2 regions of the Cytobacillus sp. OWB-43 genome follow, and region 1 is predicted to be linked to the other one. Evidence: riboswitches for the same ligand, from Rfam matches in the RefSeq annotation. Region 1 holds a riboswitch; the other holds the start of a gene.
What was found. Region 1 has a riboswitch for FMN ahead of U9M49_RS07465 (ECF transporter S component). Riboswitches for the same ligand answer to the same signal wherever they lie in the genome.
Positions count from the first base shown of each region.

Region 1 (8,829 bases):
AAATGGAGAAATTCATTCAATCATATGATTTTGATTATGTGATTGGCTCTGTCCATTGGGTAGGTGACTTTGGCATAGATTTAGCTGAGTACAAAAAGGAATGGGAACGACGCGATCTTTATGATGTATATCGTAAATATTATGATCAGATAGTTACTTTGGCTCAATCTAATCTATTTGATATTGTCGGCCATATTGACTTAGTGAAGATTTTTAAGTATGTTCCTCAGGATGAAGAGTTTCTATTAGAACAATATGAAAGAGCAACTGATGCTTTAGCACAATCAAAAACATGCGTGGAAATTAGTAGTGCTGGTTTAAGAAAACCTGTGGGTGAGCTATATCCAGATCCAAGATTATTACGAAAATGTTTTGAGAAGAATATACCAATCGTTCTATCGTCTGATGCTCATTTTCCCGAGCATGTTGGTGCAGACTTTGATCAATCGCTTGCATTAGCAAAAGAAATTGGATATTCATCCATCATGACTTTTTCAAAAGGTGAACGTAAAAAATACCCTTTAGGCTAGGAATAATGATGAATAGTGCTCAATTTAAAAAAGTCATTCATAAAATGAACAGGTTCTAATTGGAATCTGTTTGTGTTGTGAATGACTTTTACTTTTATCCTAAATATAAAAAAGAGTGGTCGACTGAGGGCCACTCTCTACAAAAAGGAATTATAAAATAATAGGATTAATAGAAACAATCTCATCTAAGTTGTTCAATAAGGAAAGCTCTTTGTCACTTAGTGGTTTGTCAAAAGCTAGCACCATAATTGCTTCTCCACCTGCTTGTTTACGACCTACTTGCATTGTGGCAATATTAATATGGTGATCGCCAAGGACTTGACCTACGTGGCCAATAACACCAGGTCTGTCCATATGTTGAATATAAAGAAGGTTACCTTCTGGTAAGAAGTCAATATTAAACCCGTTTAAATAGACAATTCTTGGCCCATAATGATCAATAAATGTTCCTCTAACTGTAAATGCATTTTCTTCTCCTTTTGCTGTGACCGAAATGCAGTTGTCATAGCCAAATGCATCGGTGGAAATCTTTTCTCCAACAGTGATACCACGCTCTTTTGCAGTGAGTAATGCATTAACCTCATTCACGTTAACGTCAATTCTACCTTTGAAGAAACCGGACAGCATTGCTTTTGTTAAGTATGCAGTTTCTAAATCTGTCACTGAACCAGAGTAAGTAATAGAGAGTTCATGTACCCCTTCTTTAACACATTGAGTTAAAATATTTCCGATTTGTTTAGAGATTTGGTAAAAAGGTTGTATTTTTTCATAAATGTCTTTGGAGATAGCTGGTAAGTTAATTGAATTAGATACTGGATTTCCTTCAAAGTAAGTCCGAACTTCTTGAGCGACTTGTGTTGCTACATTTAATTGTGCTTCTTTTGTTGACGCACCTAAATGTGGCGTTACAATGACATTTTCATATTTCAAAAGTGGGTGTTCACCAGGTGGTTCAGTTTCAAATACGTCTAATGCAACTCCTCCAACATGTCCATTAGCCACATATTTAGCTAAATCTTGCTCATCAATGATACCACCACGGGCACAGTTAAGTAAGCGAACGCCTTTTTTTGTTTTTTTCAATGCCTCTTCATTGATAATCCCTCTTGTTTCAGGTGTAAGTGGAGTATGAACCGTAATAATATCAGATCTTTGCAGTATTTCATCTAATGTACTAGATTCTACACCGAGTTTTGCTGCACGTTCTTTCGTTAAAAAGGGATCGAATACTAACACACTCATACCAAATACTTTTGCTCGCTTGGCGATTTCACTCCCGATTCTTCCCATACCAACAATACCAAGACTTTTACCGAATAGTTCAGTACCTACATACTGATTTCTTTTCCATTCCAAATTCTTAACTGAGCTATGTGCTTGAGGAATATTTCTCATAAGGGAGGCCATCATAGCAAAAGTATGCTCTGCCGTAGAAATTGTGTTTCCGTCTGGTGCATTTATGACGATAATGCCTCTTTTAGTTGCTGCTGGAACATCAATATTATCGACACCCACACCTGCTCTTGCAATAATTTTTAACTTTGGCATCTCCGCCATTAATTCATCCGTTACTTTCGTGGCACTCCGTACTAACAAAGCCTCAATAGTTGATAAATCAACCTCGGGATCGTCGGTTTTCTTTTGAATAATTTCAGCATTTGTGTCGTTAAGTAAAGGGTATAAGCCTTCTTCACTAATGGCATCAGCCACTAATATTTGATACATGTATGAATCCTCCTAAGTTGGTTACTTAATTATCTGATTATTTTACAAGACGAATATTATTCTGTCAATTGGATTTATTGTTTGTGTTTAAAATGGAAACGCTTTAATGTAGTAAAATAAAACGATCTTCGTGGAAAGAAAATTTTATCTCCTGAAGACAAATGTGCATAATGAAAGGAATGTTTTTAATTCGAGATATTTACTATTTTAGGCTTCACAAATGAATTATTTTTCAGTATAATGAAGTTGTCAAATAAATATGGTCTATCTTCGGGGCAGGGTGAAATTCCCGACCGGCGGTGATAAGTATTTATACTTTAAGCCCGCGAGCCTAAAAGTGGAGTGCAATTAGCACGAAGCGTTTGTATTGGGCAGGATTTGGTGAGAATCCAAAGCCGACAGTAAAGTCTGGATGGGAGAAGATGGAGGTTCTGCTAACGTTCAAAGTATACACTACAAGAACGTTTATTAAGAATGTCTTTGTTCAATTCTCCCTCAAGTTTACTTGAGGGTTTTGTTATGCAAAGACGCTTATTTGCTGAACCTTTCTTCTATAGGAGAGATAGCCTAAAAGGAGAGAGGAAAATTGAAGAAGTTAAATGTCAAAGCTTTTGTTGCAATCGGTATGTTGAGTAGTATCGCGTATATTCTTATGTTGTTAAACTTTCCATTACCACCGTTTCCGAACTTTTTGATGATTGACTTTAGTGATATCCCTGCTTTAGTGGCTGCGTTAATATTTGGTCCGATTGCGGGAATACTGGTCGAATTGTTTAAAAATGTGTTGGATTATTTTATGACGGGAAGTGCTACTGGTGTACCTGTTGGTCATATTGCTAACTTTGTAGCAGGTTTATTATTTATTTTGCCAACCTATTATGTTTATACAAAGATGAAATCCAAAAAAGGTATGACAATAGGATTAATCATTGGCACAAGTGTAATGGCTGTATCCATGAGTTTGCTTAATTATTTCGTCTTTTTACCTGCCTATACAATGTTTTTAAATATGCCCGCTATGTCAGGACCAGAAATGCGTTCAACTGCAGTCATGTTTATTCTACCTTTTAACTTTATTAAAGGAATTTTAATGGCATCGGTATTTATGCTTGTATTTGCTAAGATGAGTAATTGGATTAATAAACAAAGATCGCTAAATACGATTGCTTAATTTATAAAGGAGGCATCTAACTTTGAAAAGTTAGATGCCTTTTAATATATAATTTTATGCCGCTTAAGTAGAATTGTCACTCTTATCCATCATATTACATCATTCGTAAAAGCACCAATGAACTCATATGCAATCCTCGATAACTACTATTTTAATTCCAACTGGATAATTGATGAAGGGAACGATTTTTATTCGAATGAGTATACGAGTATGTGATTCCCTGTAGCTCATAGAAAAAACGAGCAAATCCCTAAAATAGGATTTACTCGTTTTCTTTTTTTACAATTAGATTTCTTTTTGTTCTATTCGTATTTTAACGGATCACCATCAAAGGCATCGTCTGCGACTTTTATTGAGTCAGTTGGACAGCCTTCAAATGCATCCATCATATCTTCTATAAGAACATCGGGAATTTCAACAATTCCTTCATTATCATCTAGTGTTACAAATGCGATGCCCTCATCATCGTAATCATAAATGTCTGGAGCTGCCGCACCACATGCGCCACAAGCAATACATGTTTCTTTGTCAACAATTGTATACTTCGCCATGGAATAACCTCCTATTTAAAATCTTTTTCATGTTAAAGCACGAAAATATCTGCCGAAACACTTACCACATGTTCTATTGTAAATCTGTCTTGTAAACATTTCAATAAAAATCTACCATCTAGAATAGTCTATGGTGGGACTTTTCATCTTGTTCATGATGAAAAATTGACTGATATTATCACGTATATAACGGTTTCATGATACAATAAAATTCAACAAAAAAAATTAAAATAATGTCGAAAAAGTCTGCAAATTCACCACGGAAATGCTATTCTAAAAACTAATTAGTCAATGAATAAAGGGGAGAGAAATGTGAGCGTTATTCAGAAATTGGTCTTATTTTGTCTAAAATCAATTGAGAATCAGAGAACTGCTTATGCCATTTTACATTTGCTTAATGGCAAAAAGTCATCTCAAACAATACAAGATGCTCATTTATTTCACTTGAAGCAATACTTTCATGTGTTACCCCATTTGGCAAGAGAGGAATTTAATCAAATATTAGATCATCTTTTAGAGGAGAAATATGTCACTTGTCTTGGTGAGGGGTCTTATCGAATGACGGAAAAAGGGGATATGTATCTCCAAGAGTTTGCTGAACCAATCATACCTAGCTATCTCAATGGCTGGTCATATAACCGGATGGACAAACTTTTTTGGGAGCGCCTTTCTCTTATGGTTCAAGTAATTTCTAACCTAGTCGCATATAACGGAAGGTATCTCCCTATTCAAAATAATAAACCTGATCTTGATTGGTTAAAGAACTTTATTCAAAGGAATAGAATCAATCGCCATGAGTTGGCAACACAACTGTTTAAGGAGTTACAACAAATTTTAACGAATAAAAAAATTGACCCTCTTATTCTCATTCTAAGGTTAACAGGAAGTAATCGAATTGGCTTAACACAGCAGCAGGCAGCCGAACAGTTGCAAATGTCAATGTTAACCTATCAGTTACATTTTACAAATGTGATTCACATGATATTAACTGAAGTAAAAGAAAATAACACCTCTTATCCGTTACTCGAGCAAATATTAGAGACAAAAGAGACAAATGAGTGGTTACAGCTAACACAATCAACAAGAAAAACAGCTATCTATTTAAATCAAGGATACGATATTGAGGATATTATTAAAATAAGAAAATTAAAACAAGGAACAATTGAAGATCATATTGTGGAATTGGCCATTGTTGATTCGTCTTTTAATATAGATGTATATGTTCCACCAGAAGTACAAAGAAACATTATAAAAACTTCAACGAACGGAATAAAGCAGCTAAAATATATCCGTCAATCAGTTCCTGAAGCAAGCTATTTTCAGATACGGCTTGTACTAGCTAAACATAAAAGTGCGGTGAGCGTATAATGAAACAATTACTGAGAGAAAAATTTGGTTATACGTCTTTTAGAGATGGACAAGAAGAAACAATAAAAGCGGTAGTGGCCGGTAAGCATACGTTAGCCATGCTCCCAACTGGTTCTGGGAAGTCTTTATGTTATCAACTTCCAACATTTATGCTCCCAGGCACAACTTTAATTATTTCTCCACTTCTTTCCTTAATGCAGGATCAGGTAGACCAATTACTATTGATTGGGGAAAAACGGGCTATCGCATTTAATTCTTTTTTAAATTACCAAAAAAAAATGTATGCACTTAAAAATTTGCACCAGTATAAGTTTATTTTTACTTCACCTGAAATGCTGCAATCAAAATTATTCATGGAGAGATTGAGTGAGCTTCATATTACATTACTTGTTGTCGATGAAGCTCATTGTATTTCTCAATGGGGACATGATTTCAGACCGGACTATTTAGCTATTGGCTCTGTAATGAAGGAGTTAGGACATCCGCCTATATTGGCGTTAACGGCTACGGCAACTGATAAGGTGAAACAGGATATTAAACAATCTTTAAACATGCAAAACAGTATTGATATTCTTTATTCAGTTGACCGACCAAATATCTCTTTACATGTTGAGAAAGTTGAAAGCTATCAAGAGAAAATCGATGTGTTAATTAAGAGGGTAAGAGCTTTACATGGTCCAGGTATTATTTATTTTTCTAGTAAAAAAACGGCAGAAGTTTGTGCACAATCATTAAAAGAGAATGGGATAAAAAGAGTGAGCATCTATCATGGCGGATTGAATCATGAAGAAAGAATACTTATTCAGCAACAATACATTCATAACCAACTCGATGTGATATGTGCAACAAGTGCATTTGGCATGGGGATTAATAAAGAAAATATTCGTTATGTTATTCATTTTCATATGCCAATGAATATGGAATCATATTTACAGGAAATTGGTAGAGCTGGGAGAGATGGCAAGCCTAGTCTTGCTTTACTGTTATATGCACCTTTTGATGAACAGCTGCCGATGCAGTTGGTAGAATCAGAACTAATTAATGATAGTCAAATGGAGAATTTAAAACGTTTTTTTTTAACAGATTCCCTAAGGTGGTGGGAGTTAGAAAAATACGAAGAGGATTTAACAGTAATTGCTAATCTTAGTGAAACATCTATGCGAATATTAAAGGATTTTCATCGTAATGCTATCCTTGATCATAAGGAGGCAAGTTCCTTAGATGAACTAAAGGTGATTATGAATAAACAATTCCAGCTTAAATTAGGAGCCATTCAAACTGTTTATCAATATATTCATAGTTCCACATGTAGGCGAGAAAAAATCTTACACTATTTTGGTGAAGAGCCGACATTAAATATAGGAGAATGCTGCGATCATTGTAATGGTAGCAACTACCCTGATCTGCAAACTGAAGAGCTAGGGATAATGCCTTTATATGAAAATTGGGAAGAGATCCTACAAGACATTTTATTAAGTGAGACATCCAAAAATGAAGAGTAAATATGAAGAAACCATTCGTTTGTTATCTGATAAAGAATTAAGATTTCATTTATATTTAACACAAGTGTTATTACTTTTCATTGCATTGGTTATTGGCCTATTTCTCTTTCATTCATGGGATTCTTTTTTTGCGCTATTTCAATGGGATGGACCATCTATTGCGATTGGTATATTATCAGGATTAGTCATTGTCATGCTTGATATAATAGGGATGCGGGTCCTACCTCCCTCCTATTATAATGATGGTGGGGTAAATATAAGGATATTCAGCTCACTATCACCAGCCCATATCGTAGTAATTACGTTAATTATTGCCTTTAGTGAGGAAGTGTTATTTAGAGGTGTGCTGCAAACTCACTTTGGGTTGATAGTGACTAGTTTAATCTTTGCTCTTGTCCATTATCGTTATTTATTTCAATGGTTCTTATTTTTAAATGTCGTTTTATTGAGTTTCTTCATTGGTTGGATATATGAATTAACTGGTAATTTGTTAGCGACAATTATTATGCACTTTATTATTGATTGTTTATTGGGGTTATATATATATAAAAGTCAAAGAGCAGGAAGGGAAGATAGATGAATAGAGAGGCATCATATCGGGAGAAGGCAAAGAGAGATCGCCAAAGATTACAAAAAGTAAATGTTAGTGAAGAGTTGTCAATGGCGGAGATCAGCAGTACTAAAGAAAAACAAACAGTGGATAAAAAGTTGGACTACCCACTCATTCGTTTACTTGCAGCATTTTTTATTATGGTACCAATAGTGGCTTTGTCTGTTTATTATCTTGTTCCTATGCTAGCTGATCAGTCTTCAACTTCAGCAGAAAAAGAAGATTTTGAAACTGTTGGTATATCAAATAGCAGTAATAATGGGTCATCACAAAATGTTGCAGCCGCCCCTGATGATAAGGAAGAAGATAAGGAAGAACAAGAAAAGGAGAAAGCAGCTGAAGAGGCAAAATTAAAAGAACAAGAAGAAGCTGAACGAAAAAAACAAGAGGAAGCAGAGAAGAAAGCAAAAGAAGAAGCAGCCAAAAAAGAAAAGGAAGAGGCTGAAAAGAAAGCACGAGAAGAAGCTGTACAAAAAGAGAAGGAATTAGCAGAACAAAAGGCGAAAGAAGAGGAAGCAAAAAAACAAGCAACAAAAGTTGTTCAGCATACGGTTCAATCACAAGAAACAATGTATAGAATCGCTATGAATTATTATAAGTCACCTGATGGGATTGCAAAAATTAAGGCTGCTAATAATTTGCCATCTGAGGAAATTTACGTTGGCCAAGTATTAAGGATTCCCCTCGACTAGTCATGAATCCACTCCTCCAATCATATAATGTGGGCAAGCATAGCTATGACTGGGGGGATTTTATGGAAACAGCAATTAATCAACTAGATGAAAGAACAGACCAAGCAACGAGACAAATGCTTCAAAAAGTAGTTGAAAGAAAAGCGAAATATGATCACTTGAAAGAGTGGCATTTGGTTATTATGTGGCTAGTTGTATTTCTATCATTTGCTTATGTGATTTTTGTGTATTATCAATTTTATTTACCTTATTCCTATTCATTTGCTTCTGTTTTTTCTGTTTATATTAATCATCCATTCAATTTATACAGTATGGTAACGTTGATTGGCTTTTATGGATATATGGTCCTGTTACAACAGAAGCGTGATAAAGCGGAAAAAGAATATCATGCACTTAGATGCGAGATCATCGATAAGAGTAAGGACTTGTGGAAAAAAGAGGATGAGTGGAAAAATAGACATCATGTCTTTAATATGATGAAAAAAAATTATGATATTAATCTGTTTCATGAGAACAAATAATCATAGTTCAAAGCCATAGGGAGTAAAGACATTTAAACCTATCTCATACGAATGAAGAAGCAGAGAAATGAAGAGGAACTGCTGACTAAAACCTACCCCAGTTTGCGATTGCATGACATGAATCATTTGAAAATCTAAGAACTTACAGAACAACTAACG
Region 1 is NZ_JAYEFF010000001.1:1,528,650-1,537,478, reverse strand. Features, by position in the region: gene U9M49_RS07475 (histidinol-phosphatase) at 1-530, shown strand, start outside; gene serA (phosphoglycerate dehydrogenase) at 681-2,255, opposite strand; FMN riboswitch at 2,518-2,683, shown strand; gene U9M49_RS07465 (ECF transporter S component) at 2,842-3,426, shown strand; gene U9M49_RS07460 (ferredoxin) at 3,729-3,977, opposite strand; gene U9M49_RS07455 (helix-turn-helix domain-containing protein) at 4,290-5,345, shown strand; gene U9M49_RS07450 (ATP-dependent DNA helicase RecQ) at 5,345-6,847, shown strand; gene U9M49_RS07445 (CPBP family intramembrane glutamic endopeptidase) at 6,837-7,427, shown strand; gene U9M49_RS07440 (LysM peptidoglycan-binding domain-containing protein) at 7,424-8,149, shown strand; gene U9M49_RS07435 (YpbF family protein) at 8,212-8,670, shown strand.

Region 2 (8,829 bases), 230 kb from region 1:
TGAGGATTATTCATATACACGTACAATGTTGGTAAGATTAGCTACATCTCTTTTATATGTCTTCATCTAACACTGTCTTTACAAAAAAAACAAGCAATAAAAGCAATAAACACCACAGCTGAATCTGTGGTGTTTGTGAAATCTGAGCCATTTTTTTAATAAACCGGATAAGGTGGGTATGGTGGGTATACAGGATATGGTGGATAAGGCGGGTACACCAGAGGTGCTAATAATGCGCCACCTAATAAACCTGCCGCTACACCACCTAAAAATGGACCACCAAAACCAAAACCAGGTCTCCCAAAGCCGGGGCCGCCAAAGCCTGGCCCTCCCCCAAAACCAGGACGACCACCATAAGGCCTTCTATATAAGTGAGTCTGTGTATATGCCGGGTAAAAGTGTTGATTCACCATTTAACCTCCTCTGTCGTTCTCTTTATATACTCCTTATAAACTATGTAAAACACCTAAATTTGCTGTAGGCAAAAACCTATCCGAAAACGATTTAAAAAACAAACGACTGAATGACTGGTTGCCTCATTGTATGATCTTTTGTCCACTCTAAGAAAGTAACCTTCACTTTTAAAATTGGAGAAAGCCATTCATGATTTTTCAATAAGCCGCTATAATTATGAAACGGACTTGCTCCCTGAAGTATTTGGTTAGTCACTTCAGTCACTTCACGCCAATCCTTTAAAGTAAGCTTGCTCGAGCCTGCACTGCCGATATAAATAAGCTCACCCTTTTCATTATATACACCTAAATCAATTGAACGAATAAGTGCTCCATTATAAGTTACCCCTCCAACAATAGCAATAAGGTCCTGTTCTTTTTTCTTTTTTAACCAGCGTTCATCTTTTCCTCCTAATATATAAGCACTATATAAATCCTTACAAACAATACCCTCTAATCCTTGCTCTATGACAGCATCATATAATGATTGACAGTCTCTAAAACTTTGGACGATTTGAATCTCATTTGTTGGCTGGATGATTTCCATCAACATCTCCTGGCGTCTATATAATGGGGTTTCAATCAGCCATTTACCGTTAAAATATAAGAGGTCAAATATCATATAAGTAATAGGAATTTCTGTCTGTAAATGATTGATTGTTACCGTATTCTTCCGCCGATCTCTTCTCATCACATCATAAAAAGAGGGAACACCGTCTTGAAAAGCGATTACCTCTCCATCTAAAATGAAGGAATTCCCCTTAATTAATGAGGGTAATTGATGTAATTCCGGATATTGGATGGTGCGCTCATTTCCTTTTCGATTAAAAATCCTTAAATTCTCTTTTTCATAATAAGTCAATATCCTTGTACCATCCCACTTTACTTGCGCTATCCATTGATCGCCATTTGGAATCTCATTTGTCATTTTTGGTTCAAAAGGAATAATTGGCTTCATTGGATCGATCCTCACTTGTATGTCTTTTTTTAATCTAACCATACTATGACCATGTGTAATAGGTTTTATGAATGTAAACCAAAATCTAGTCAAAGGATGGTTGAAGGTCATATGAGGAAAAAAGGTCGTTTCTTTATTACTGGCTGGAATGTTACAACTAATCAGTTTGAATATAGTATCGTATATCAAAATAAAGTAAAGGCAATGGGCGAATTTTCCGAAGGTCTAAATGAACAAGAATTGGCTATTTTAGTCAGCTTGATTCAAAAGAATGGAAAAAAAGTAAGTCAAGTAAAATACAGCATCTCCCCAAGCATTTGTATTCAACTTTGCTTTCGCGACATAATTGAGGATACCTTGATCCACCCTCAATTTATGCAATTCTTACCGACTGAGCAATGGGAAACATGTACTTGGGAGAGATTACTGATAGAAAATGCAAATATCGACTCTTCTATAGAAGTGACCCACCCAGAAAAACCGTTATGGGACAACCCAAAAATCAATAAAGAGCAGCTCATTGCATATCTTGTTTGCGTCGCTCCACGGTTGTTACCGTTTGTGAAGAATAGATTGTTAACAACCATTCGCTATCCACATGGCTATATAGGGAAAGAATGTTTCTATCAGAAGAATAAACCTGATTATGCACCGTCATTTGTGAATTCTTTTACAAAAGACGAAATCGACTATATCCTTTGTAATGATTTATCTACTCTTGTTTGGCTAGGTAATCAATTAGCACTAGAGTATCATACCCCTTTTGAAACAATTGGTAGCGACCATCCGCTTGATATTGTGTTCGACCTTGACCCACCAGATGAAACACACTTTCTACTAGCTGTTGATGCTGCACAGAAACTAAACAAGATTTTCGAAGAATTAAATATTATCGGCTTCCCAAAATTAACTGGTGGTAAGGGAATACAAGTACATATCCCAATTATGCATCATCATTTTTCTTATGAAGATACCAGACTGTTTACTTCGTTCATAGCTTCCTATTTAGTTGAAAAAAACCCAGATTTATTTACGACAGAAAGAATGAAAAAGAATCGCGGGAAAAAGTTATATATCGATTATATACAGCATGCAGAAGGAAAAACGATGATTGCTCCTTACTCTCCTAGAGGCAGAGAAGGTGCGATAATAGCAGCCCCACTCTATTGGGATGAAGTAAATAAACAACTGCAACGAAAGAATTTTTCACTAGACAACATTCGCAAGTATCGTTTAACTGATCGCTGCCCAATGGCAACCTTTTTCGAAACAAAAAATGACACGATTGCAAAAATTATAGATTCATTAAAAGGATAAAACTATACGCAAGCATATGCGATTTTTTGTGTTTTAGGAAGTGAAAGCTAAGCAAATCTGATATGCACGTTATCCAAAGCCAAAACGCATTTAAACGATTGCCTTTTCAGTTTACGTATCACTCAAAAGCTAAAACTGATTTGAACGTTTTGCTCATTCAGCATGCACGACATCAAGGAGCGAAAACACATATGAAACGACCTGCTAATGCAATTCCTGCGCGTTATTCAGATGAAAAAACAAAAAACCGAACCAACACTATTTACTCATAGTGCCGTTTCGGTCCAAAACCCTTTTTTCTTAAACATTTCTTAAGCATTTAATTGCTTGGTTAAAAAAGCAGAAGCTTCTTGTTGCAACTTCGCATATTGCATCATTTCTTCAATATATTCTTCGCTATTATCGACGGTAAATGTCCCTGGATGATTTATATCTATCTCAATTGTACATTGATAGACAAAGCTAGCATTACCAATAAGGTCGATTGTAAAGCTATCATTTTGCTTATGAACAATGCAACGGACCTTACCACCATTGTTATAAACCTCAATCGGCTGCTCATAGGTATTGATACTTTGCAGACATGTGACTAAACTTGAAGCCGACATCGCTGTCCCACATGCATTCGTAAAGCCCACCCCTCTTTCATACGTACGAACAAAAATCCCACCTTCTGGTAGTGGTTTGACGAAACTCACATTTACACCATCAGGAAAGTAATCATTTTCTCCGTTGACATACAAACTTATTTCTTCTTGAATATCTGATTGCATCTGTTCTTTTTCGACAATAGCAACAAGATGGGGATTAGGTACAGAAAGAGCAGTAAAAGCGATATCTTCCGAAAGGTCTTCCATCTTTTCATTGACTAATTGGTGCTGATTGATGTGAAGTGGTAAAGTAGCAACATCAAATGACACCGGTGAAATTTCTACCTTGTAAGTAGGGATATCTTTATAAATATCGCTTTCTTTACTAACATGAAGGGTTACTTTCATCGTATCAATTGTCGCCTCTTTGATTTTCAGTTTCTCACAAACATACCTCGCGACACAACGAAGACCGTTACCACACATGGAAGCTTCTGAACCATCTGCATTAAATACGCGCATTTTTGCATCAGCAACTTCACTGGCTAATATAAATAAAATCCCATCCGCACCGAGCTCACTGCCACGATTACAAAGACTAATCGTTAATTTCGCTCGTTCTTCATCACTCCACCCGAAGGACTGCTCCATTTCATCAATAATAAAAAAGTCATTTCCCGAACCGTGACATTTAATTAATTCTAATTTCATCATAAACCCTCTTTCTCTTTTAGGCTCTTCATTTATCTTCTATACATGTTTTTACCATTGTTCATGTGAATATAAACGTAATATTATTATAACGAGAAAAAGAAAGAGGGAGCAAAGAAAATTTATTTTTAACGAAAATGTTTATTAAAATTACTCATTTCAATCGCATTAACAGCTGCATCCCAGCCTTTGTTGCCTGCTTTTGTACCCGCTCTCTCAACCGCTTGTTCAATAGAATCAGTTGTTAACACACCAAAAATTACTGGAATGCCAGTTTGTAATGAAGTTGCTGCCACTCCTTTGGCTACCTCTGCATTCACATAATCAAAATGTGGTGTTGCCCCTCTAATAACTGTTCCAAGGGCAACAACCGCATCGTATTCGCCACTTTCCGCAAGTTTTTTCGCAGCTAGAGGAATTTCAAACGCTCCTGGTACCCAAGCTACCGTAATATCCTCTTCAGCCACATCGTGACGCTTGAAGCTATCTAATGCACCATCTAATAATTTTTTTGTAATAAACTCATTGAAACGTGATACAACAACAGCTACCTTTATTCCCGTTCCAATTAAATGTCCTTCTAGTATTGTATTCATTCTACTTCACTCCTAAATTAGATTAGTTTAATAATAATTGTGATTGCTTATAAGATATTAATTGTTCAATCGTAATCATCTTCAAATCATATTTTTCTGCTACTTTCTCTAACTCTGCTACTCTAGCCATTTCACCATTTTCTTTCATAATCTCGCATATAATCCCGACCGGACTTGCCTCAGCCAATTTTGCTAAATCTACTGCCGCTTCCGTATGGCCTGAACGCTCAAGGACGCCACCATCCTTCGCTATAAGGGGGAAAATATGACCTGGACGATTGAAGTCTGATGCTTGTGTTTTGTCGTCTAACATTTTTTCTACGGTTAAAAACCGTTCAAATGCACTTATACCAGTCGTTGTCTCTTTATAATCAATACTTACAGTAAAAGCAGTTTGATGGCTGTCTGTATTATTAGTTACCATCGGATGCAAGTCTAATTTTTTGGCGATTGACTGCTCAATCGGCACGCAAATAAGCCCTCTTCCCACTGTCGCCATAAAATTGATTGTTTCAGCTGAAGCATACTCGGCAACAGCGATAAAATCACCCTCATTCTCACGATTCTCATCATCACAAACGATAATCACTTTTCCCATTTTCAAGTCAGCAATCGCTTCTTCAATTGAGTGACTCATATATTCCCTCCTAACTTAAGAATCCATTATTCTCTAATAACTGTTCGAAATTTCTTTCACGTTTCGATGTGTCTGAAAAGGCAAATACATATTTAGCAAATAAATCATATTCGATATTGACAGTATCATTTGGCTTTTTTTCACTAATCACCGTTTCTTCAGCTGTATGAGGAATTAACGCAATCGTAAAATAACCATCCCCTACCTCCATCACTGTTAATGAAGTGCCATCAATAGCAACAGATCCTTTAGGTAGAATTAGATGCTGATACTTCTCTGATAGTGAAATTGAAAGATAAATCGCATTTTCTTGTCTTTGTTTTTTTAAAATTTTTCTCGTTTCATCCACATGACCACTTACATAATGGCCGCCAAATCTTCCTCCTGCTAACATCGCTCTTTCTAAATTCACATTGCTTCCTACTTTTAAAGAGGAAAGCGATGTCGCATGAAAAGTTTCTGGCATCACATCTGCTGTAAAACTTCTTTGTTGGAATTCGGTCACTGTTAAACAAACACCGTTCACAGCGATGCTATCACCGATATGGATATCATCCATAATCTTTGTAGCATTGAACACTAATTGAATAGTAGATCCACGATGAATCGTTCTTTGTACAGTACCGATTTCTTCGATAATACCTGTAAACAGAATGATCAACCTCTCTGCATAAGATTTATTCGTTTAAGTAAAAGTTGAAATTTTCCGCTCGGGGCAAATACGCGGTATCGGGAGAGTTTGTTGAAAATTACAAAAAGAGTTGGACTCACACTTATCGTTATCCCATATCATCACCACCCTTTTTAAAATACTCATGAATAAATAAACCCGTATACGAATACGTATACGGGAAAAGTAATCATGGCCAAATAAACGTCAAAATCAACTGTTTTTGAACGTTTTTACACACACGCATCCTTCTCCCATCCAGACTATACTGTCGGCTTTGGAATTGCACCAAATCCACCGTTCTCATTCCTGAGCCCGGGTCACGGACTAAGAGGTCACCCTCATCACCGCCGGTTGGGAATTTCACCCTGCCCCGAAGGATATTCTATTAAATTGTTGATACTATAGAGAACAGACAGTATCTAATACTTTTAAAATAAATAAAGATTCCCCTGCTCTTATTACAGTATCTAAATATAGGATAAATGTAAATAAGTAATTAATCAATAGAAAGAGTGTTAAATAGGAGATTATACATAAAGAAAACTAAAATAAACCATCACCCTAACATTTGAGACAGAAAAAGGATAATAGTTATATATCTAATATTATATTTCAAAACCCTACCTCAATTTTTTCTTTACTCCTTAAAGTTGTCAATTCATCTATGTATGATATAAAATACAGTTAAATACAGTTAAATACATTATTTCTATTAAATTACATAGAAAAGAAGGTGTGTTTTTGTAAATAACTATTCATCAGGACATAAAGATAACATAAAAATTACAAAATCCAACTATAAAAGGAAGCCCATCTATGAATAGAAAATTAATTATTATTTTCATCTTTCCTTTAATTTTAGTGTCTTGGATGATTTATTCTTGTAAGCAACCAATTGTACTAAAAGGAAAGAGCTCCGATGGAAATTGGAGAGCGGAATATAGCCCTCATCATTCTCCTAACCCTAAAGGGATTTGGAAAGGAGAGGCAACTTGGTTAGGAGGGACCAATCTCCCTACTCTGAATTTTTTGGTATTTAAATCTGGAGAGGAAATGGTCACTTTATACGATAAGCCAAGTGATTTTCCTCAGGGAGATGTTATTGAATTTGTCAGTATTGGAGACGCCCCGTTATATGCTAATTACTCTTTACAAATTAAATGGACATACGAAAACAAGGAATTTGATGAGGAAATAAAACTAGAAAGAAAGAAACGCTTTTTCATCTTACCGTTTTAATATTATCATTTGCATAAAGCAAATAGCGCTATTAATATTGCTGACAGTATTTTTATCTAAAAATAGCTCCAATTCTTTCTATAATAAATTCATCACACTCCATAAAGTTTGCTTCATTCACAATATTTCAGTGTTCTACTATCTGCAAAAAGGTTTACAAACCGTTCATCATTGATTTGCACACTATTGGCTTCAATAAAAAATGAGTCTTTATTATTTACTTGAAAGTAAAAATTAGTTTTAGCATGTAATTTTTCGATTTCTTTCAAATCTGATTCTAAACTTTCAATTTTTATATGACCAAAACCATTCTTGTGATAACTAATTTCGCTTAATAAATTCGCATCAGTAAAACTACGGTCATTTAAGCGTATCGTTCCTACATTAGGCTCTTGATAAACAAAGAACGACATCACTTCCTTTATGAAGATGTAGGTTCTCTTAATTTGTTGTTTATGACAACTAAGTAATTTTAATGTAATGGATTCATTTAAATAATCAATCTGTAAATCATCTAAATCCCAGTATTCTGCTTTTTCGGCAAACAAAGTATTTATTCTATTTGGACCGCTAGACATCTGATCACCCCGTTTACTTTTTTCTATTACCTGTGGAAAGCACACAATCCACCGGCGATATTTCAGTCAACCATCTTCTTTTTGACAGTTTATTCCCCTTTGTTTTCGAGTATTTCAATATACCTTTCAAAATTGTCATTGAATCTTTGTTGTTCATAATGACCATCATTCCCTAAACTATTATCTAGTAGACTCTCAATCGCTCCAGCAATAGTACAGGATCCCAATATAAAGCAAATTCCAATAATCCAAGCAGCATTAAGTAAATCTTTCCTGTTTATGTTCATCATTTTTCTCCTATCCTTTAATTGTTGGACATCGAATTACATAGAACCGTTTTTTCGGTAATTTCTTAATGACGGTAACACTATTTGCTAATCCGTCTTACAGAAGATTACTCATCTTCGTAGAAAGTATCATACATTTCAGGGAATAGATCTTTTAATCTCCTTATCGTATGCGCATTTGCAACAATATCCAGTACATCAGAACTAATATAAAATAAAAAAGCACGATGCACAAAACAAATATAGAGTGACGTGTGACCATCAATCATTTTAAGGCTATAGCGAAAAAACGCAGATGATTTGACGTTCTTTACTGTTGAAAAGACAAAATAACTGCTCATCTCTTCTTGCCAAACTACTTCATTAGACCAATTATTTATTTTAAAAAACCGCCGTAAATTTAACTTTTCTCTCCTTACCCTTGTGCTATTAATATCTTGATAACCAGAAATAAACGTCATATCTAACTTTTCCTCTATAGGAAATAGATGATGAAATAAGCTTTTCGCTAAACCTGGATGTTGCCTGAATGTCTCTAAACCGAACCGAATTCGATTGTCTTTCACTACTTGAAAATAAGGCGTTGCGGCGTTCGTCATATCAACACCGAAAGTATTTGCAGGGATCATTCTACCACTCGCTTCTTCACAAAATATAATGATTACCATAATTATACACTCATTTCATACTAACCGCTTATATATTTCTTTCACACTTCTTTCCTTAACCTGCGTTCACTTAGAAAATAAAAAAGCACGTGCTCATTCCACCTTTAAGCAGAATCTACACGT
Region 2 is NZ_JAYEFF010000001.1:1,298,736-1,307,564, forward strand. Features, by position in the region: gene U9M49_RS06265 (spore coat protein) at 156-410, opposite strand; gene U9M49_RS06270 (RNA ligase family protein) at 505-1,410, opposite strand; gene ligD (DNA ligase D) at 1,522-2,727, shown strand; gene dapF (diaminopimelate epimerase) at 3,039-4,028, opposite strand; gene ribE (6,7-dimethyl-8-ribityllumazine synthase) at 4,157-4,624, opposite strand; partial or broken gene ribB (3,4-dihydroxy-2-butanone-4-phosphate synthase) at 4,671-5,261, opposite strand; gene ribE (riboflavin synthase) at 5,272-5,913, opposite strand; FMN riboswitch at 6,174-6,316, opposite strand; gene U9M49_RS06300 (hypothetical protein) at 6,751-7,173, shown strand; gene U9M49_RS06305 (hypothetical protein) at 7,287-7,751, opposite strand; gene U9M49_RS06310 (hypothetical protein) at 7,841-8,038, opposite strand; gene U9M49_RS06315 (hypothetical protein) at 8,146-8,706, opposite strand.
Region 2: it holds a riboswitch for FMN, as region 1 does, so the genes downstream of both, ribE (riboflavin synthase) here and U9M49_RS07465 (ECF transporter S component) in region 1, are expected to answer to the same signal.